4 regions of the Paenibacillus hunanensis genome follow, and region 2 is predicted to be linked to each of the others. Evidence: predicted binding sites of a transcription regulator. Region 2 holds the regulator's gene; each other region holds the start of a gene.
The links. The regulator Rex, encoded in region 2, represses fermentation and respiration genes when NADH is low (regulators of the CRP and FNR family bind a similar motif). The targets are predictions, from matches to a motif close to TTGTGAAATATTTCACAA.
Positions count from the first base shown of each region.

Region 1 (5,552 bases), 320 kb from region 2:
ATGAACTCATATAGAAGCCCGGCTTTCGGTTTCATCGATAAACCTCCTCAACGTTTGCCTTTGACATAATCGGCATCAAAAAGGAACAGACGGAAGACGAGTGCCAGTGATGGAATAAGCAGTAATAATCCCCCGATAAAAGCAGCAATTAGCGCAATACCCATTGCTTCTCCGGTCGCACTACCCTGCACCGTAATATACGGATCAAGAATATACGGATAATGTCCAATACCATAAGCGAAAAAGGCACAGCCAAATTGCAGCATTACACTCATAAATGCCCAGCCATAACGACGTTCCTTATACAGCAGCCACAACACGATCAGGAAGAACACCACAGACAGACCGAGTAGCCACCATAGATTCATCATATTTTGAAAATGACGTGCATTGTACTGACTCAAATACAAAAATGCGGTAAAGGCTGCAATAATCGTCGGTGTGCTCCAAAATAATGCATAGCCGCGCAATAGCTTGAGCGCTGGCTGATCATCCGCCCGATCAGCATAAAAGGTTAGGAATGAAGCACTGATAAACAGCACGGAAGTAATCGCCAGCGCTACAATACTCCAGGCAAGCGGGCTGGTGAGTAGCTTCATATACTCCAGCGTCACCACGCCATTGTTTTCCATAATAAATCCACCTTCGGACAGCACCAGTGCTACCGATAACGAGGCAGGAATAAGCAACCCTGTTGCACCATATAGAAATAAAAAGACAATATTCTTTTTCGAGCCATAATTCTCAAACGCATAAAATGAACCCCGAATCGCAATCAGCACAATCGCAATACTGCCCGGTACGAGCAAGGACGAGCCATAATAATGCGCCGCAGATGGGAAAAAGCCAATCAAGCCGATGAAAAAGAAAACGAAGAATACATTGGTAATCTCCCACACAGGAGACAGATAACGTGAGATGAGTCGATTGATCAGATGATCCTTCCCCGTAGCCCGAGCATAAAAGGCGAAGAAGCCTGCGCCAAAATCGATCGAAGCGACAATCAGATATCCGTACAGGAATATCCACAGCACCGAAATTCCGATAATTTCATAGCTCATGATTGCAGTTCACCTTCTTCCTTTACCTTGGCTGCATGAATTGCCGCGATCTTCTCCAGTTCAACTTCTGCTGGATTGTTGCGGAACAGTCGTCGCAGGACGATGATGCATAGCGTTCCGAGCACAATGTAGAGCAGTAAGAATAAGAAGAAGAGTGGCATAATACTTGGCGAAGTCGTCGCCGCTTCCTCGACACGCATGTAACCGCGAATAATCCATGGTTGTCGTCCTACCTCCGCGTAGAACCAGCCCAACTCCACCGCGAAAAAGGCAAGTGGCGCTCCCAGCACAATCGAGCGTAATAGCCAGCGATTGTATTCATTGCGCTTACGCCATAATAAAAAGACGAAAAAGATCGCCGATATCGCTAATAAAATAAAACCAATGCTAGCCATAAAATCAAACAGATAATGAATCCATAATGGTGGCTGCTCATTCGCAGGGAATTCATTTAAGCCGGTTACCTCAGCATTAAAATCGCTAAATGCCAGAAAACTGAGCGCTTTGGGAATATGCAGCGCGCCGATAACCTCGCGTTCCGCATTCAGCCAGCCGAAGAAGATCAGGTCAGCCCCTTTTTCCGTTTCAAAATGCCATTCAGCAGCAGCTAGCTTCTCTGGCTGGTGCTCTGCGAGGAACTTGGCAGCCGTATCGCCAGCAAGTGCTGTCAAAAAGCTAAATACGAGCAGTACGCTCATCATGAGCTTGAGTGCTTTTTTCGTATAATCAGTCGCACCCTTACGCAGAATCGAAAAGGCGGCAATTGCAGCGAGTAGAGCTGCTCCTGTCATATACGCCGAGGTTAGCACGTGAAATACTTTAGATGGTGTTGCTTCATTAAACATCGCCTGCAACGGATACACGGCTGTAAATTGTCCATTTACGAGTGAGAATCCTGCGGGCTGGTTCATAAATCCATTCACCGTCGTGATAAAAAAGGCAGACATCGATGCACCGAGTACAATCGGAATCGTAAGCAGCCAGTGTAAATAAGGATTGCGGAAGCGATCCCATGTATACAGGTAGATGCCGAGGAAGATCGCTTCAAAAAAGAAAGCAAATACCTCCATAAATAGTGGCAATGCGATCACATTACCAGCTAGCTGCATAAAGTTCGGCCATACGAGCGCGAGCTGTAGTGAAATAGCCGTACCTGTCACGACACCAACAGCGACAGAAATAATAAAGCCTCTCGTCCAGCGCTTCGCCATCAGCGTATAGTGGTGATCTTTTTTACGTATTCCGACCAGCTCTGCGATAGCGATCATCAGTGGGATTGCCACACCAATCGTTGCAAAAATAACGTGAAAGGATAGCGTCAATCCAGTCACAAGCCGGCTCCATAGTACAGTATCAATCATCATAATGGGAATCCTTTCTCCATGGAATAAGAGATGTTCTATATGAGAGTAGCTTAACAACTTTTCCGCGTTGTATGTGATTTTTGATACAATCTTCAAACAAAAATCAAAGATTTAAGGCGATTTAGTGAAAATATGCACAATAGCCCGTTAGGGTTATTGTGCATTGTAATGGAGCGTGCTGGTAGGTTGGTGGAATGGCTAGTTTTGACGGGTGTTGAATAGAAGGAGGGATTCTCTATAGAAGAAAAATCATCGGAGTGATGGATAATTCAGTACTCATCCGAAATAATTTCAAACATTAATCCTAAATGTGCTTTAGCTTCAATAAATGCACTGGCTTGATCCCAATTGTCTATAGACTTACCAAAATCAATACTATGCTCTAAAAAGGGCTGGGTTTTGTTCTCAGTTAGCTCGAATCCATCTATGCCATAGATTCTAGTTTGGTTTGCTTGTAGTGCAGCAATTTTACGTAATGCTAACTGGCTATCGTAAAATTGAGTGTTATTTTTTTGGATAAAGCCTGGTGTTTGATTGTATGTATCCATAGGTATGCCCTCCTGCAAAGTATGATTGAAAATGTTTTTTATGAAACAGATAATGTATATTAAACTTCAACGATATAAAGCTTTATATCCGATACTTCAGTCGCTTTAGTCGTTTTAAACTCTATGAATGCTGCAAAGCTGTATTTCGTATCGCCTATACTCACATTTCCATTAGTAGCACCAATTTTGCCATGACTAATTGCATCTATAACTTGAATCGTATCAGGTTGCTGTTGAAAAGATTCACCATACCAGTGAACAGATGTTGTCTCACCCTGTCCACATTTAGCCAGTATTTGGATCGTAAACTCCTCGACAAAAGCATTTTTGGGAGAGTTGTTGCATTTTCCGCTTTTTATGATGTTCATGAACATTCTCCTTTTCAAAAAGTCTCAATAATCTTGAATAAGACTATGATATCGATTCATGCTTTAATCGCTCTATAGGTAGAATTTATTATAACACTAAAAGGCTCTCTTCCTTCTGGAAAAGAGCCTTTAAATCTGTCAGCCCATCAATCTCCGCCGCCACCGCCACACGAGCTGCAAGAGGAGCTACAGGAAGAACTACTACACGATGAACTGCTACAGGAATGACCACCATGACTCCCCCCACTATGACCACCGCCATGATGGCTGTCATTGCTGGTGTAATTGTCACTGCTGCTAGAACCTGTGCCACAGGAGCTGCTCGTACCACCAACCGGGCGTTCCTCGCGTACATCTGCTGGTAGGAACGGATCAACACAGCTAGAGAAGTCGCCTGGTGGTAAATAGGAATAGTACACACACGCTGCACCAGCAGCGCTTAATCCAAATACAGAGCTATTATACGTATCACTAGAAGCAGCATAATTTGATGATGACTGCTGCTCTGGACGTTCTCCCCGCAGTGCTGCCTGACTTTGAACGGTAAAACGACGATAAAGGTGTAAAATAACCTCGCGTGCTTCAGGGCTACGCTCGAACATCGAGCTATTAAACAACGAATGCTGAGGCTGATATTCACTGAATGCCAGTAGCTCATTCATGATCGAGGACGGGAGCGGCTGACGGAAAAAGGTACCCCATAGATTCGTATTCGCACGCTCAAGTGGAAATAGCTCTCCATACACCCAATCGAACAGGGCACGCTGCTGGGGCTGTGATACGGTACCGCCATGTGGTGAATGATGCAGCATGTAGCCATAGAATCGGTTACACAGCTGCTCATATTCTCGGGTAAACATCAGCATTTCATGCCATACATCATCCACCCGAGAACTGAACATGGGCACCTCACGAAATAGAGCACAGATCAGCATATAGCGCTTCATCTCATGCCAGCGCCATTCAAACTCTCGATAGGTCATATCGGGATGCTCGCTCTGGATACGTTGCCACAGCTGCACGGCATAATGCTCTGGAATCGAGGCTTCCAGCTTATTGGCGAGCGCTTCAGCAGGATGTCCGGCAGGGACAAGGGAACCAGGCGGCCCCACTTTATTAAAAAGCTTTATATTTTCCTGTAAACGCCTCACCATCTGGCGCTCTGGCGTATTGGATTTGCGGAAAATCATAATGGCGATGATTATAAGGGCAATAATGATAATAACGGTCTTCATCATACATAGCCTCCTGTCGTCATGCTGGATAAAGGATTAACCTGCCAATTTACAAATTGAAAATGTAGATTATGCCCGCTGCATCTGCTGCTCGAATTCGCTACGAATTTGCTGTAGTAATGTCGGGTTGGTCATCACGTCAAATGCAGTCTCTGCCAGCACGGTTGCAGTGAATACCATCGCTTCCAGCGCCTGCGGCTCCTGCGCACGATCGCGGAAGCCGATACTATGCAGCTCGTGCTTTTCATCGGTGACTTTGACATAAGGATGGATAGCTGGACAGCGAACCGATACATTGCCCAGATCGAGTGAGCCCGCATCCTTGCCAGATTGAATCTCCTCGCGCTGCACACCGTTTGCCATTAGATTCTGGCTAAACGCTTCGGATAGGGTACGATTGGTGATCAGTTCATCGTAAGAGTATTCATAATTGGAAATCTCGATGCGGCAGCCTGTTTGAAGGGCTGCACCTTCGGCGATCCGTTTGACACGATCAACGAGTTCATTTGTATATGCGCGACTGGCAGAGCGAATATAAAACTGTGCAGAAGCATAATCGGGAATGATATTTGCCGCTACGCCGCCTTGATTAATAATACCGTGGATGCGCGTATCGCTTCGCGTCTGTTGACGCATCGCATTGATGCCATTGAACAGCTGTAATACTCCATCTAGCGCATTAATACCATGCTGTGGACTAGCCGCTGCATGCGCCGATTTACCGAAAAATTCAAATTGCAGCGCGTCCATCGCCAGCGAAATGCCCGATTCCTCATATGCATAATACGGATGAGCCATCATCGCAAAGTCACAATCATCGAACAAGCCTGCTTGTGCCATCGGTACTTTGGCGCCGCGTGTTTCTTCGGCTGGCGTACCGTATACCCGAATCGTACCTCCAATTTCATCTATTACGGATTTGAGTCCAATCGCTGCACCTGCGCTCATCATACAGATTAGATGATGACCGCACGCG
Region 1 covers NZ_CP139194.1:2,645,947-2,651,498, forward strand. The annotation lists gene cydD (thiol reductant ABC exporter subunit CydD) at 1-35, opposite strand, end outside; gene SK066_RS10775 (cytochrome d ubiquinol oxidase subunit II) at 48-1,061, opposite strand; gene SK066_RS10780 (cytochrome ubiquinol oxidase subunit I) at 1,058-2,425, opposite strand; gene SK066_RS10785 (hypothetical protein) at 2,695-2,973, opposite strand; gene SK066_RS10790 (hypothetical protein) at 3,033-3,341, opposite strand; gene SK066_RS10795 (glycine-rich domain-containing protein) at 3,488-4,579, opposite strand; gene SK066_RS10800 (M20 family metallopeptidase) at 4,646-5,552, opposite strand, start outside.
Region 1: SK066_RS10780 (cytochrome ubiquinol oxidase subunit I) is a predicted target of Rex. The motif match lies at 2,548-2,565, and genes of this name have one in related genera.

Region 2 (5,552 bases):
TTCCATTTATCATAGTGTCAAAACGAATGAACGCGTGATGCTCAGCACGCATACGATCAATTTGCAGGAGCAGCTACGTGAGCGAGATGTACCGCTGTTAACAAAGGTGATTCCATTCGCTTTTCGAGCAGCGGTATTTAAAGGAAGACAGCATTATTTGTGTCTACGCAAATTTGAGCATAAAATAAATACAAAGGAATTTCAGAGTCCTAAAGAAGATGTGCTAATTGCAGCACAGATGATCGTCTGGCTGACCGCTACAGAAACCGGTGATGATGAGGAACTGAACATGGGTAACCGTGGTGGCGACTTCTGGGAAACGGTAGCAAGTGATACCGACTCCTGTCTGGGACGTGCGTGTCCGTGGTTCAAGCAGTGCTATTATCATCGTGCCAAGCATGAAGCAGGTGCAGCAGATGTGGTCATTACGAATCATTCCAAGCTGTTTACCGATATTAAGGCAGGGCATCAGCTGCTGCCAGGCTATGAACGACTAGTAATCGACGAGGCCCATCATCTGGAGGATGTGGCTGGTAAGCATCTGGGGATGCACATGAAATATTTCACATTGGTTCATCCACTGCTGCGTCTGTTCAAGGATAGCAAAAATGGACAGCTCGCTGTATTGCGTCAGCAGCTTGGCTCGTCGGGTAGTGAACGAGCGATGGAATGGGCGATTGCGATCGATAATCTGTATCCTGAGCTGGCAGATGTGAAGGAAGACTGGGACAAGCTGAACGAGCTGCTGTTTGCGCTTTTGCCGCAGCGCAGCGATGCTGGACCAGGGGAAGCCGCTCAGTTTACCTTACGATTGCTACCGGATAAAAAGCCGGAAGAATGGGCACAGATTACCGAGCTAGAGAATCGTATTCATATTGCGCTTAGCCAGATCATCCGTCAGGGTGAGCATATTATGGGTAAGATCAAGGATTCTGACGATATTGTGGATACCGATGGTCTGGTGACGGATGTAACAGGTCTATTTAAGGATCTGGGCGGTGTGCGCGACGATCTGCGTCATTTTGTGAAGCTGGACAGCACGGATACGGTATACTGGTATGAAGCGAATGCAAGCTATCGCAGCAAATCGCTACAGATGTACGCTGTACCGGTAGATGTGAGTGAGCAGCTCAAGGAGCACTTTTTCGATAAAAAGAAAAGTATTATTCTGACCTCAGCCACATTATCGATCGATAAAAACTTCCAGTATATGATCGAGCAGCTAGGACTTAAGGAAGCCGAGCAGCAGGGCAAGCTGAATACGGTCATGCTGGAATCGCCATTTAATTATCGTGAGCAATCGCTCGTGCTCATTCCGCGCGACTTTCCAACCTTGAAGGGAAGCGTCGGTGATGAGCATTTTGTATCAATGCTGGTGGAGTCACTGGCAGAGTCTGCACAGGCGACACGCGGACGAATGCTGGTGCTATTTACATCCTATCGGATGCTCAGGCAGGTGTATGAGCCGCTGAAGGAGAAATTATCTACTAGCGAGATTGCAGTTTTCGGTCAGGGAGTAGATGGTGGCAGTCGTACGAAGCTGACCCGCCGCTTTCAGGAGCATCCGGCATCGGTATTGCTCGGAACGAGTAGCTTCTGGGAAGGCGTCGATATTCCAGGTGAAGCATTGACCTGTCTTGCGATCGTAAGACTACCTTTCCAGCCGCCGAACCATCCGCTCGTTGAAGCGAAAAGCGAACGGCTCAAAAGGGAAAAGAAAAATCCATTCATGAAATTATCTGTGCCACAGGCAGTTATCCGATTCAAACAGGGCTTTGGGCGACTTGTCCGGACGGCAAATGATCGAGGGATCGTGCTTATTTATGATACGCGGGTAATTGAGGCCTATTACGGCAGACACTTCCTGTATTCTCTGCCAGGCCCCAAAATGGAGCATATGTACACCCGTCAAATGATTCCCCGTATTGCCGAATGGTTGAGTGACCGGCCACAGGAGACGGAAGCTGCAAATCAAGAGGGGGAGCAAGCATGAAATCCGAAAAAATATCTGAAGCCGTCGTGCGAAGATTACCTGTCTATCTAAGATATCTGAATGAGCTTCATGCCCGTGAGGTGCCGACAGTATCCTCTCAGGAGCTGGGACAAAAGCTGGATCTGAATCCAGCGCAAATCCGCAAGGATCTAGCCTATTTTGGCGATTTTGGACGTAAAGGTATCGGTTATGATGTATCGTATCTGATCGAGAAGATTCGTCATATTCTCAAGCTGGATCAGCAGATTAATGTGGCGCTGATCGGAGCAGGTAATCTGGGGCATGCCTTATCAAACTACAATGCCTATTTACAGGAGACGATGAAGATTGTCGCTGTATTCGATTCCTATGAGCCGAAGGTGGGCACGAAGATCAACACACTGACCGTCAAGCCGATGAGCGATCTGGCAGAGACGATTCAAGCGAAAGGTATCCGTGTCGGCATCATTACCGTACCGAATACAGAAGCACAGCATGTGGCGGATCAGCTGGTTGAAGCAGGTATTGAAGCGATTTTGAATTTTGCACCGATTATTTTGAGAACACCACCGCATGTGCGTGTGCATACAGCAGATTTTACAACCGATTTGCTCAGTCTGGCTTACTATCTTGAAGACGGAAAGGAATTAGAAGTCAATGAACAACTCTCCGAGTAAATGGATGATTAAAAACGGTATTTTTGCCGTTCTGAATGGACCGAAGCCTGTGCTGCACGGTCATATGGTGATTGAGGACGATCTGATTACTTATATTGGTGAAGAAGAGCCGCAGGTAGAAGAGGATGTAGTCGTTGTCGATGGACGTCATCAATTCTTCATTCCAGGTCTGGTCAACAGTCACGGTCATGCAGCGATGTCACTGCTGCGCGGCTATGGTGATGATCTGGCATTGCAGGTATGGCTGCAAGAGAAAATGTGGCCGATGGAAGCCAAATTCACAAGTGACGATGTATACATCGGAACAGCACTGTCTGTACTGGAAATGCTCAAAGGCGGTACAACGACATTCCTCGATATGTATGATCGTTCGGAGCGTGTCGCTGAGGTTGTTGAGCAATCCGGTATGAGAGCTGTGCTGATGCGTGGTGTTATCGGTCTGTGCTCGGAGGAAGAGCAAACCGAGAAGCTGAATCAGGCGACTCAATTCGTACGTGATTGGCATGGTAAGGCAGATGGACGTATTACGACAATGATGTCTCCACATGCGCCGTATACGTGCCCGCCACAATTTATCGAACGCTTTGTACAGGCAGCACATGATCTGGATGTGCCGCTGCATACACATATGTCCGAGACGATCGCTGAGGTGGAGCAAAATGTACGTGACTACGGTTTGCGTCCAGTTGCTCATCTGGAAAAGCTGGGCGTGTTCACACGTCCAACGCTGCTTGCGCATGCGGTTCATTTGAATGATGAGGAAATTGAAGTGCTAGCGAAGCACAAAGCGACCATTTCCCACAATCCAGGTAGTAACCTCAAGCTGGCAAGCGGTGTAGCACGAGTGCCGGATCTGCTGAAAGCAGGAATCGTTGTATCCCTCGGAACGGATGGCCCGGCAAGCAATAACAACCTGGATATGTTCGAAGAAATGCGTCTGGCTGCCCTGATTCATAAAGGTGTATCTGGTGATCCAACAGCCGTACCTGCAACAGAGGCGCTGCGTATGGGTACAGAATATGGTGCCAAATCGGTATTCCTCGATAACACAGGCAGCTTTGAAGTGGGTATGAAAGCCGATATCACATCGCTGAATATCGATCAGCCACATTTCCTGCCATTCACAGACTTTATTTCCCATACTGTGTACTCTGCAAGCGCTAAGGATGTACTGCATGTATGGGTAGATGGCAAACAGGTAATCAAGGATGGCGTATCGCTGACGCTGGACGAGGAGAAAATCCGTCGTGAAGCGCAGTCGGCCTTTGAAGGCTTGCTCACACGCTGACTTGCAACAGATTAGAAAGGATGGCGTGTCTTGCGAAATTTGGGAACAGGCAAATGGATTGCGATCATTATCACGATTCTCGGACTGATCGTGCTCGGCGTGAATCAGTTCTACGTTCATGTAATGGCCAAGCCGTGGAGCCAGGAGCAGACTGCTCTTGAGATCGCCCAGCAAAATGCCAAGTTGACATCGGTCACACATAGCTACAAGTCGGTGTGGAACGATACTTCCATTTACTGGGTCATTCAAGGTAGTAATGAGCAAAATCAAAATGTAATGGTCTGGGTGAAGTTCAACACTGACGGTACTCCAGCTACAGGCATTAATGCGGTGCATACGGAGCAGACAGCAGGTACAATCACCGAGCAACGGGCAGGAGAGCTATTGCAAAAGGATCTTCCCGGCGCTGAGGTTGTACGCTCAATCCCGGGCTCGTATAACGGCAAATATGCCTGGCAGGTATTTGCCAAGTCAGGCGATCATTACTACTATGTATTTTATAACTTCCGTGACGGTACGAAGCTAGGCGGCCCAATGCAGCTGCCAAACACGCTTACGCCGTAATACCAATCAGATACATCTAAAGTTGTGCATGAAGGTTGAGCGAAAAGGTGGCGATAAGCTTCATCTGTCAGCTGTCAAACTATAGTGTACTGCACCAAGTAAGTTAAACAGTAAAAAACAACCGACTGGAGAGACGAGTATCGTTTCTCCAGTCGGTTGTTTTTGTTGGTTAAGCAAGAGATATAAGGAGATATTCACATTCATTCATATGGCATAGTTAGCGATAAAGATAGAAGTAGTACAAGTTTAAATTGTACTAGAAATATACAATTATCAGCTACTATCAGCCACCTGTCATCTGTATATTCATCCGTGCTGAATAGGTTGGCTTGTTTTAATTGAGGTATTTCATAAGCCTACTTATGCACCGGCTTACGAATTGATATACGCACCAATCAAACTAACTCTAAAAACCATATAGGCTATAACCGAACTAAAAGCCCCATGGACTATAAACAGTTTACAAACGAATGGTCACCAGTATAAATGATGTTCCTTAAACTCTTGCAGGCTCGCCCGATTCAGCAGTAGCCAGTAAGATCGCATTAATTCCGTTCAAAAATGCCAGACCACTCGCTTTGATCACATCCGTATCCATCGCTCTGCCTGTATACAGCTGACCTTCATGCTGGAGCTGAATATGAACGCGTCCAATCGCTTCCTGACCGCTTGAAATGCTGTTGATTTTGTAATGCTTGAGTGTAGCTTCTACGCCAGTCAGCGAGAAAATTGCACTATACAACGCATCGATCGGGCCATCGCCAATCGCGCTGCCGGTATGCAGCACGCCGCCTTTTTTCAGTTGTACCGTTGCGGTTGGCTGCAAGCCACCACTAATCACCTGAAAATGATCCAGCTCGTACAATGGAGACGTAATCTGCTCCTGCTCCTCAGTATCATTCAGCAAAAAGAACAGATCATGGTCATACACTTCTTTTTTACGATCAGCCAGTTCGAGGAAGCGCGCAAACCAGACTTCCAGCTGTTCAGGATCATTGGCAGTATAGCCCAGTCGTGCCATTGCATTTTTAAAAGCGTGACGACCTGAGCG
Region 2 covers NZ_CP139194.1:2,325,217-2,330,768, forward strand. The annotation lists gene dinG (ATP-dependent DNA helicase DinG) at 1-1,993, shown strand, start outside; gene SK066_RS09525 (redox-sensing transcriptional repressor Rex) at 1,990-2,649, shown strand; gene SK066_RS09530 (amidohydrolase) at 2,630-3,937, shown strand; gene SK066_RS09535 (cell wall elongation regulator TseB-like domain-containing protein) at 3,968-4,501, shown strand; gene SK066_RS09540 (2-isopropylmalate synthase) at 4,998-5,552, opposite strand, start outside.

Region 3 (5,552 bases), 170 kb from region 2:
AAGAGCTGTCCAATCTTTTGCTCCAATGTCCAGTGCGCTATCTCTGTATTCATGCTACTCGTCCTCCCTTATCCTCCATAGACTACTAGCTCTATTTGCAACTATTATACGAAGCTCTGCTATAGATAAACAAGTTTGGCGATATACAAAAAAGCACCTTACAGCGTCATGTGATCTTCCTGCCAGGCAGGATACATAGCGCTATAAGGTGCATAATAAGGATAAGCTCACACAGATCAAGCGTTCAGCAACATACATAATGAGAAAATGAATGTTATAGCTATAGAATATAAGGCTTCATCAATCATTCCGTTTCATAATGTCAGCGCGTCTGGAATGCTTGCCCTTACCCCTTAACGAACACAGGCAGTTTGACGTCGTCCCTGTTCAATCAGACGATATGCTCGTTCCACCTCGGCTTCTGTCGGCGAAGGCACGCCATCCAGCGGATAGATGCGGCCCAGCGACTGCCATTTATAAATGCCCATCTGGTGATAGGGTAAAATCTCAAACTTCTCTACCCCATCCAGTGTGCCGATGAATTCACCCAGTGCGATCAGGTCTTCCTCTGCATCATGAATGCCAGGGACAAATACATGTCGTATCCACATTTTGCGGCCATGATCCGATAACCACCGTGCCAGCTTCAGTGTGCGCTCATTGGATACACCTGTCAGCTTTTTGTGCTTTTCATCATTGATATGCTTCAGATCGAGCATGACCAGATCAGTTACTTCAAGTAGTTCGTGAATCTTTTCACCATCATTATATCCATTGCTATCGAGCGTTGTATGAAGATTCCAGCGTTCTTTCACCTCACGGAATAATGCTCTGACAAAAGGGGCTTGCAACGTAGGTTCACCGCCCGAAACGGTAAGTCCACCGCCAGAGCTTCGATAGTAGTTCAGATAAGGCTCAATCTCAGCCAGCACTTCGTCCAGCTGCATCACCTTACCTCCGTCCAGATTCCAGGTATCGGGATTGTGACAATACTGGCACTTCATCAGACACCCCTGCATAAATAATACGAAACGAATACCTGGACCATCAACGGTACCAAATGTCTCCAGCGAGTGAACACGGCCTGTTACCATGATCATTCAGCCCCTTTCTCATAAGTAGTATAACCGAACAGATTCGGATGATTGTATCCAATAGCGATGGTAGCAGCCGATCGGCTCGCAATATATCGATGATAATGGTGGGAACCCTGATCAACAACGAGATGAAGAAAAGAGCATCCCACTTGCAATATATCGATAATGAAGCGAACCGATCCTTGTCTGCTAGCTGTAGCCTTCTGTCCGGCAGCCATTGGTTGTGTGGAGCCTTCCTATCAGGCATCCGTAGTAGCATATTCTGCTACTGTTGATGCACTCACCGGGCACTTACAGCGAAGCGAGAATTACATCGCGCTGTGGAACGTACGGTTGATCACATCAAGCTGTTGCTCGCGAGTCAGTTTAATAAAGTTAACTGCATAACCGGATACACGGATGGTCAGCTGTGGATAGTTCTCTGGGTGTTCCATTGCATCCATCAGCTGCTCGCGGTCAAATACGTTCACATTCAGGTGATGCGCATCACTGCCAAAGTAGCCATCCAGCATTGCGACCAGATTCGATTTGCGAGTTTCTTCTTCTTTACCAAGTGCTTTTGGTACGATCGAGAAGGTGTTGGAGATACCATCCAGACTGTGCTCGTATGGCAGCTTCGCTACCGAGCTGAGCGATGCAAGAGCGCCTTTTTTATCACGTCCATGCATTGGGTTAGCACCTGGTGCGAATGGCTCGCCTGCTTTACGTCCATCTGGTGTTGTACCTGTTTTCTTACCATAGACAACGTTCGAGGTGATTGTCAGTACGGATTGAGTAGGAACCGCTTCACGATACGTTTTGTGCTGACGAATCATGCTCATAAAGCTTTCAACCAGCTCAACGGCAATCGCATCAACACGATCATCATTGTTACCGTAGCAAGGATATTCGCCTTCGATTTCAAAATCGATTGCAATGCCCTGTTCGTTACGAATTGGTTTGACTTTTGCGTATTTGATCGCACTCAGTGAATCGGCAGCTACCGACAGACCGGCGATACCACACGCCATCGTACGTAAAATGTCACGGTCATGCAGCGCCATCTCAATACGCTCGTAGCTATATTTGTCGTGCATATAGTGAATGATGTTCAGTGCATCCATATACACTTTGGACAGCCATTGCATCATTGGTTTGTAGCGTTTCATGACTTCATCGTATTCCAGATATTCTGATGTGATCGCTGGATATTCAGGGCCAACCTGCGCGCCGGATTTCTCATCTTTACCGCCGTTGATCGCATACAGCAATGTTTTAGCCAGATTCGCACGTGCGCCGAAGAATTGCATTTGTTTACCGATGCGCATTGCGGATACACAGCAAGCGATACCGTAGTCATCACCATAGATCGGACGCATCAGATCATCATTTTCGTACTGAATCGAGCTCGTTTCGATCGATACTTTCGCACAATATTTTTTGAAGCCCTCTGGAAGCTGCTCCGACCACAGTACAGTCAGGTTAGGCTCTGGTGCTGGACCAAGATTGTACAGTGTATGCAGGAAGCGGAAGCTGTTTTTTGTAACACGAGTCGTACCGTCTACTGCCATACCACCGATGGATTCGGTTACCCATGTAGGGTCGCCACTGAACAGCTCGTTATAATCTGGTGTGCGCAGGAATTTGACAATCCGCAGCTTCATTACGAAATGGTCAACCAGCTCCTGTGCTTGTTCTTCGGTTAATGTGCCTTCTTTCATATCGCGTTCGATATAAATATCAAGGAAGGAAGATACACGTCCGAGGGACATGGCCGCACCGTTTTGTTCTTTTACAGCTGCCAGGTAACCGAAGTACAGCCATTGGAAGGCTTCTTTTGCATTTTGTGCTGGCTTGGAAATGTCAAATCCATGATCCGCAGCCATCTGCTTCAGCTCGTTCAGCGCTCTGTATTGCTCGCTGATCTCTTCACGCTGGCGAATTGTAGTTTCATCCATATACTCGCCCAGTGTCTCATCATGCTCCTGCTGCTTTTGCTGCATCAGGAAATCTACACCGTACAATGCAACCCGGCGATAGTCACCGATGATACGACCGCGACCGTAAGCATCTGGCAAACCTGTTACGATACCGGATTTGCGGGCTGCACGAATCTCAGCAGTATAAGCATCAAATACACCCTGGTTATGCGTTTTACGAATATTAGTGAAAATGTCGATTACAGACTGTGGAACTTCGAAGCCGTAAGCTTTACAAGCATCGATAACCATCCGAATACCACCGTAAGGCTGAATAGCACGTTTGAATGGCTCGTCTGTTTGTACGCCGACTACCTGTTCTTTTGCTTTGTCCAGGTAACCTGGGCCGTGGGATACGATGGATGCTGGTGTATTAACATCCACATCCCATACGCCACCGCGCTCGCGTTCTTCACGGGATAACCGAGATACGATCTCCCACAGATCATTTGTATTTTGAGTAGGGCCAGCCAGAAAAGCTTCGTTACCAACATAAGGATTGATATTTTCATCAATGAAGTTTTTGGTGTCTACGTGGTTTGTCCATTTACCTTGCTTGAATCCTCTCCAGGCTTGCTGGATGTTTTCCTGTACGTTACGTTCGATTACGGACATTGATAATCCCTCCATGATTTGTGAATTAAATCACAAATTTTGTTGTGCGCTGACTTGTAACCTTGCGCCAGTGGGTTGTGCTCTGGCTATGTCTTTATTATGAAGGATAGAAGGGTATAAATATGTGATAAAAATCACAATTTGAGGTGCTTATTATGATTTTTATCACTTTCTGTAGTGGATACAGATGGGAATTAATTGTAGTACAGTTGGTTGGAATTGCAGATATTGTGCTGATGGGCTGGCTTGAAATGAGGTTAATGCTGCTGAAGGGTATGTCTTTTTGTCATACAGGTGGTTGGGAATTTGGATACAGTTGGTGGGGATTTGGAATAGTGCAAATGTGGTGGTTGGAATTTGAATTAAACTTGTTGGGTATGGAGTGGTGTGATGGGTGAGATTACACCACTCCGTCAAGGAATAAGGGGACGGACTCGGGTGGAGCCGCGGGAATCTTTTGGAATGGGGAATACATGAAGATTCCCGCCCCTCCAAAGCAGTACGATATTTTGCTTCGCAAAAATCACTTTTCCATTGAACCCCGTGTTAGGAAATCACTAACACTATAAGTCGTCCTTTCCCCTTATTTCCTTGCCTTCGTTCTGCAATGCTCGCATCTGGAAAGCATAGGTAATACATTAAAACCGAAAGTACAAACTTAGATGTTTAAAGTCACTCTCGCACGGAGAGTGACTTGCATCCACATCATGCAACAGCTGTCGAATTGATGCTTTCAATCCACACTCTCGCACGGAGAGTGACAGTGCGCTCACCTGGTACGGCGCTGGAAGCTCGATCTTTCAATCCACACTCTCGCACGGAGAGTGACCGTTTCCGTCTTACTTCCTCGGCAACTTCCCAGATCTTTCAATCCACACTCTCGCACGGAGAGCGACGGGGAGCATATGGGGATACTTTCATCGATATAAAACTTTCAATCCACACTCTCGCACGGAGAGTGACTAAACTGGTCGATTACTTGCGCTGGTGGATCTTACTTTCAATCCACACTCTCGCACGGAGAGTGACTACAGTACCAGCATCGCTGTATCCAGCAGGGAACCTTTCAATCCACACTCTCGCACGGAGAGTGACTGCATGCCTTTCTAACCCTTTCGTAGCAAGGGAAAAACAGTTCAAAATCGCGAACCTCCTTTTTAGCCTACTGGAAACTGGTGAAAAAGACAACAAAAAACCTCAAATCCCTTATGTAGCAAGGAGCGCGAACCTCCCAGGGATTTTATGTGAGCTTAGGGTTCGCGCTTGCAGAGGCTATTTTTAATTATTATTTGGATCATAATTATTTAGATCATATAGGTACGTAAATGTTTTACTACTAGCTCTGGGCTGATGGCGAATATGCTGCATATACAGATGGGCTGGAATATGCTTAGATTGCTTTTGTTATTAGAACGAATACAGCTTTTATAAAATAACTCTGATTCTAATAATAAAGTATGGAGACTATAGCGCTGTATTTTCATTGATCTTAGTGAACTCATACGTATGCGCACGCTACAGAACGGAGGCAAGGAAATAAGGGAAAAGGACGACTTTGGAGGGGCGGGAATCTACCTTTACTCCTAATCCAGTAGATTCCCGCGGCTCCACCGGAGTCCGTTCCCTTATTCCTTGCCGAAGTGGTGTAGATACAGACTTCCATAAAGTTAATATCAGCACCAATCAATCCTATATATCCTATCAAAGAGCTATACCACTACATGGTCCACGAATAATCCACGCAGCTCCACCCTACTCTCCAGTACAAAAAAGACTCCTGCCCATCCCAATGGGACAAGCAGGAGTAAGCAATCTATATAATAATGGGAGGAGAAACAGATTTCATAAGCAACATAGGCTATATACTCAGTCAAACGATAGC
Region 3 covers NZ_CP139194.1:2,158,760-2,164,311, reverse strand. The annotation lists gene nagZ (beta-N-acetylhexosaminidase) at 1-53, opposite strand, end outside; gene pflA (pyruvate formate-lyase-activating protein) at 354-1,094, opposite strand; gene pflB (formate C-acetyltransferase) at 1,406-3,670, opposite strand; gene SK066_RS08775 (hypothetical protein) at 3,826-4,068, shown strand.
Region 3: pflB (formate C-acetyltransferase) is a predicted target of Rex. The motif match lies at 3,689-3,706, and genes of this name have one in related genera.

Region 4 (5,552 bases), 2.3 Mb from region 2:
CGCCCATCATATAATGTGCTGCTGGTGCAACCGGAATCCAGTCTTGTGCTAGATTAATCCCGTATTTCAGACAGGTTCGGTAAATGGTCGGAAAACGCTCGGCCAGCTGCTCTTCTGGTTCATGGGTGATATCCAGATAGACAAAATCGCTATGCTCACGTTCCAGCTCACTCACAATCGCACGAGCGACAATATCTCGCGGCGCCAGATCGCGCAGTGGATGATAACGCTCCATAAATGCCTCACCCTGACGATTACGTAAAATCGCCCCTTCCCCACGCACAGCCTCTGAGATTAGAAAGCATGGTGCGCCCGGCTGACAGAGCGCCGTAGGATGAAACTGAATAAATTCCATATCACGTAGCACTGCCCCTGCACGGTAAGCGAGCGCGATACCGTCCGCTGTGGCTACCTCAGGATTGGTCGTATGCTCGTACAGCTGTCCACTCCCACCTGTACATAATACCGTCGCATCCGCATATACAGTGACCACTTCCCCATCTGGTCGCTGGACAATAGCACCGATACATTCGCCACCGTCATTCTTAATCAGTTCGATTGTAAAATGATACTCCCATACGTTAATACGAGGCTGCTGACGTACCCGATCAGATAATGCACGTACAATCTCATACCCGGTCGAATCTCCATTCGCATGTAAAATGCGACGGTGACTGTGTGCTCCTTCTCGGGTTAGCTCCAGTTGTCCATCACGGGCATCAAATGCAGTACCAAGTCGAATCAGATCCTGCACACGCTTCGGCCCCTCCTGCACAAGTAGCTCTACAGCTTGACGATCACATAGTCCCGCCCCAGCAAGTAGCGTATCCTCAAGATGGAAAGATGGCGCATCGTCCTCTGCCATAACTGCGGCGATACCGCCCTGTGCATAGCGTGTATTGCTCTCCATTAGCTTATCCTTTGTGATTAAGAGCACGTTCTTAGATTCACTTACTTCAATAGCGGTAAATAATCCAGCAATTCCTGTCCCGATAATCAATACATCAGTATGAACAATCGAATCACTATCCATAACGGTTCGTTGTCGCTCTGGCATGTGCACGCCTGCCTTTCTCTAGTCAACATAACGATGATCGTAGCTTATGCGATTAAGACGAGGAAACTTCCAGCATGCGCTCCAGCGAGACACGCGCACGATCCGCTACAGCTGGCGGTACATAGATTTGTGGCTTCATCGTTTCGAGACAGTTCACCAGCTTTTTCAGATTGTTCACCTTCATATTCGGGCAAACGAGATATTTACTGGCAAAATGGAAGCTTTTATCCGGGCTGTCCTTGCGAAGCTGATAGCCTGTACCATCTTCCGTACCCACGATAAATTCCTGACAATCGGATTCCTTGCAATATTTAATAATCGCCGTTGTACTACCAACAAAGTCACCGAGCGCCACAACCTCAGGACGACATTCTGGATGAACGACAAACTGCGCATTAGGATATTTCGCCCTCATTTCGAACACATCTTTCACCGTCAGCATATCGTGGGTATTGCAATAGCCTTCCCAGATGATCATCTTCTTATCAGTATGCTGCTGCACATAGTGACCGAGATTTTTATCTGGCACCCAGATGATCTCATCAGAATCAACAGATTGAATGACTTTGACCGCGTTAGCCGAGGTACAGCAAATGTCTGTTTCTGCCTTCACGTCCGCAGAGGAATTGATGTACGTGACTACCTTGGCATTAGGATGCTTTTCCTTCAAACGGCGTAGCCCATCCACATTCACCATATCTGCCATCGGGCAACCAGCACGCTCGTCAGGAATGATGACCGTTTTGTTCGGTGCGAGAATTTTGGCGCTTTCGCCCATAAAATGAACACCGCAAAATACAATCGTATCCGCATCCGTCTGCGCTGCTTTTTGTGCCAGCAAAAACGAATCACCACGGAAATCGGCAACCTCTTGAATCTCATCACGCTGATAATAATGCGCCAGAATAATAGCATTACGCTCTTTCTTCAGCTGTAACAGACGTTCACGAAGCTCTGCATCACGTTCTGCTTTTTTTTCAAGTGCTAACGCTTCCATCATTTCATCTCCCTGTTGTTTGAGACACTTTTCACAATGTTGCTCACCCACGTTCCTTGTCTGCTGTCCAAATAAAGTGATCGCTATGCTAACTTCTGTGATCTTCACTTTGCATTAGCAGAACAAAGATTGTGAAAAAAATTGCGTACTCCTGTGTAAAATGTGTCCAATTTGTGATAAACTTCCCCAATAATGTACACAATGTAGCGGTCGCTTGTCAATCTTCAAATTGTGGAAGATGATTAAAATTTTAGACGATCATTTTACCTATCGAATCTTCAATTAAATTATACGGATACACGTTCATTAAAACTCAGCAATCTACTGACTTAAAATAGACCTGCCTTTATGTAAAACATCCATATCATCCTAGATATAACAAAAAAGGTACAACAAAAAAACCTCCGAAGAAACGAGCCCTTCGGAGGTTTATCATGTAAATCAATATGGGATACTGCCAATACCTGCATAATAGAATGTTCACGAATAACAATTGGAGTATTGGATCAGATCGTTGGCGTTCCGCCGCCTGGTCCACGGTTATCGCCGGAATCGTCATTTGGATTGTTCGGAATGTTACCGCCTGCTTCCGGAGAAGTCGAAGGAGTATCATCTTTATCCAGACGAACCTGGGAGTCACCGATGCTGTCGAAGGTTGGTTCACCAGCTTCATTAGGCGTGCCGTCGTTGCCGCCGTCTGTGCCTTCGCCAGTACCATCCAGAGAACCTGTTTCGATCAGTTGTTTGATCTGTTCGAAGTCCAGTGTCTCTACTTCAAGCAACGTTTGAGCAATCAGGTGCATTTCGCGAGAATGCTTTTGCAGCAACTCACGGCAACGCTCATACGAGTCTGTAATGAAACGGTGCATTTCCTGATCGATCTCGTGCGCAATCGCATCACTATAGTTTTGCTCATGACCGAAGTCACGACCAAGGAATACTTGACCTTGAGAATTACCGAACTGCATCGGTCCAAGCTTCTCACTCATACCGTATTCAACGATCATGCTACGTACGATGCTGGTCGCTTGCTGGAAGTCACTATATGCACCGGTACCAATTTCTCCGATGTACAATTCTTCCGCTACACGTCCGCCGAGCAAACCGGTTACTTTATCCAGCAGCTCTTGCTTCGTTACGAGTGTACGATCTTCCTTCGGCATCATGATCACGTATCCGCCTGCACGTCCACGCGGTACGATCGTTACTTTGTGTACCATATCCGCATGCTCCAGGAAGTAACCGACAACGGTATGACCTGCTTCGTGGTAAGCCACAATGCGTTTCTCGCGGTCGCTGATCACGCGGCTGCGTTTCTCTGTACCTACGATAACGCGGTCAATCGCTTCGTCTACCTCAGTCATGGAAATGTCACGACGGTTACGACGTGCTGCCAGAAGTGCAGCCTCGTTCAGCAGGTTCTCCAGATCCGCTCCGGTGAAGCCTGTTGTACGTTTTGCGATAATATCGAGTTTGACGTCCTTCGTCAGTGGCTTGTTGCGAGCGTGTACTTTGAGTACCGCTTCACGGCCTTTAACGTCTGGACGATCAACAGTAATTTGACGGTCAAAACGGCCTGGACGCAGAAGCGCCGGGTCGAGAATGTCCGGACGGTTCGTTGCTGCGACGATAATAATACCTTCGTTAGCGCCAAAGCCATCCATTTCAACGAGCAATTGGTTGAGCGTTTGCTCACGTTCGTCATGTCCGCCACCCAAACCAGCGCCACGTTGACGACCTACCGCATCAATCTCGTCAATAAAGATAATACAAGGTGCATTTTTCTTCGCATTTTCAAACAGGTCACGCACACGAGATGCACCGACACCGACGAACATTTCGACGAAGTCCGAACCGGAAATGCTGAAGAATGGTACGCCAGCTTCCCCTGCTACTGCACGGGCAAGGAGCGTTTTACCAGTACCTGGAGGACCTACGAGCAGAACGCCCTTAGGAATACGTGCGCCAACGGTATTGAATTTGCGTGGATCCTTGAGGAAATCAACGACCTCCACAAGCTCCTGCTTCTCTTCATCCGCACCAGCTACGTCCTCAAATGTAATTTTTTTCTTCTCTTCGTTATACAGACGGGCACGGCTTTTACCAAAGTTCATTACTTTGCCGCCGCCACCTTGTGCCTGATTAAATAGGAAGAAGAAGAGGATAAACATAATAACGAGCGGGATCATTGAAGTGATAAAGGACAGCCAGATACTGTCGCCCTCCATCGGCTTCACAGTCACCTGCGTTCCTGAATTCGCCATCGCAGCATCTACTTCATCCAACGCTGCATCAGTGGCAGGGATGTACGAAGTGAATTGCTTGGATTTGGCATCAGCAGGCTGAGTTTTGTACTCACCGGTCACCAGGTAAGCATAGTTGTCGAATTGAAGCGTAACCGACGACACATTACCGGCAGCCAGCGCTGCTTTGAGCTGGTCATATCTTGGATTATCGGTAGTTTCGCTTCCGTCACTGACGTAACGGACGATGCCCACCACGACTAAGAAAAGTATTAAATAGAAACCAGAATTCCGGATGAACCGATTCATCCCCTACCTCCTCTCAAGACACTTAAATTATTTTACCATAGCCCGTCTGGCGTTCTCAATAGATGCCAGAGCACAATAACAGATATTGTCAGCTAAGACAGCCAAATCGCCATCCAAGCTAGCTTTCTGTCTATGAGGTTCAGAATACCAGGTATTCTCAGGCAAGGTAATTAGCTCGAATAAATTTCCGGTTTTAAAATCCCGATGTAGGGGAGATTCCGGTAATGCTCGGCATAATCCAGACCATAGCCCACGATGAAAGCATCTGGAATGTTGAATCCAGTATAGTCTGCTTCAAGGTTCACGGTACGACCGGATGGCTTATCAAACAGTGTCACGACACGCACACTTTTCGCGTTACGGCCGTGCAAAATTTCGATAAGGTAGCTAAGCGTAAGACCACTATCAATAATATCCTCAACGATCAGAACATCCCGATCTTCAACGGAAACATCCAGATCCTTGACGATTTTGACCACGCCGGACGATTTGGTGGAAGCACCATAGCTGGATACTGCCATAAAATCGATCTCAAGTGGTACCTCGATCCGTTTTACCAGATCAGCCATAAATACGAATGCGCCTTTCAAAACGCAGATAAAGAGCGGGTTGCGGCCTTTGTAGTCTTCACTGAGCGTAGCCCCCAGCTCCAAAATCTTCTGTTGAATCTCTTCTTCGCTGATGAGCACTTCTTTAATATCGTTGTGCAACTTGGATGAACCTCCTACATTATACTTATCAAGCTAAATCGATGGAAATCAAACATTAATCTTCAGACTTTACAATTTTCATATAAAGACAGCGATCACTCTGAGAGCGAACCAGCGCCTCTCGTGCACGCCGTAGCCCCGGAATCCATAATATGCGTCCGCTGGCATCGACCAGTAACGGCATACGATCGCGCTGAGATAATGGAATCTTGGCATCGATAAAAAGATTTTTTACT
Region 4 covers NZ_CP139194.1:55,473-61,024, reverse strand. The annotation lists gene nadB (L-aspartate oxidase) at 1-1,057, opposite strand, end outside; gene nadA (quinolinate synthase NadA) at 1,110-2,054, opposite strand; gene ftsH (ATP-dependent zinc metalloprotease FtsH) at 2,561-4,606, opposite strand; gene hpt (hypoxanthine phosphoribosyltransferase) at 4,777-5,316, opposite strand; gene tilS (tRNA lysidine(34) synthetase TilS) at 5,372-5,552, opposite strand, start outside.
Region 4: nadA (quinolinate synthase NadA) is a predicted target of Rex. The motif match lies at 2,074-2,091, and genes of this name have one in related genera.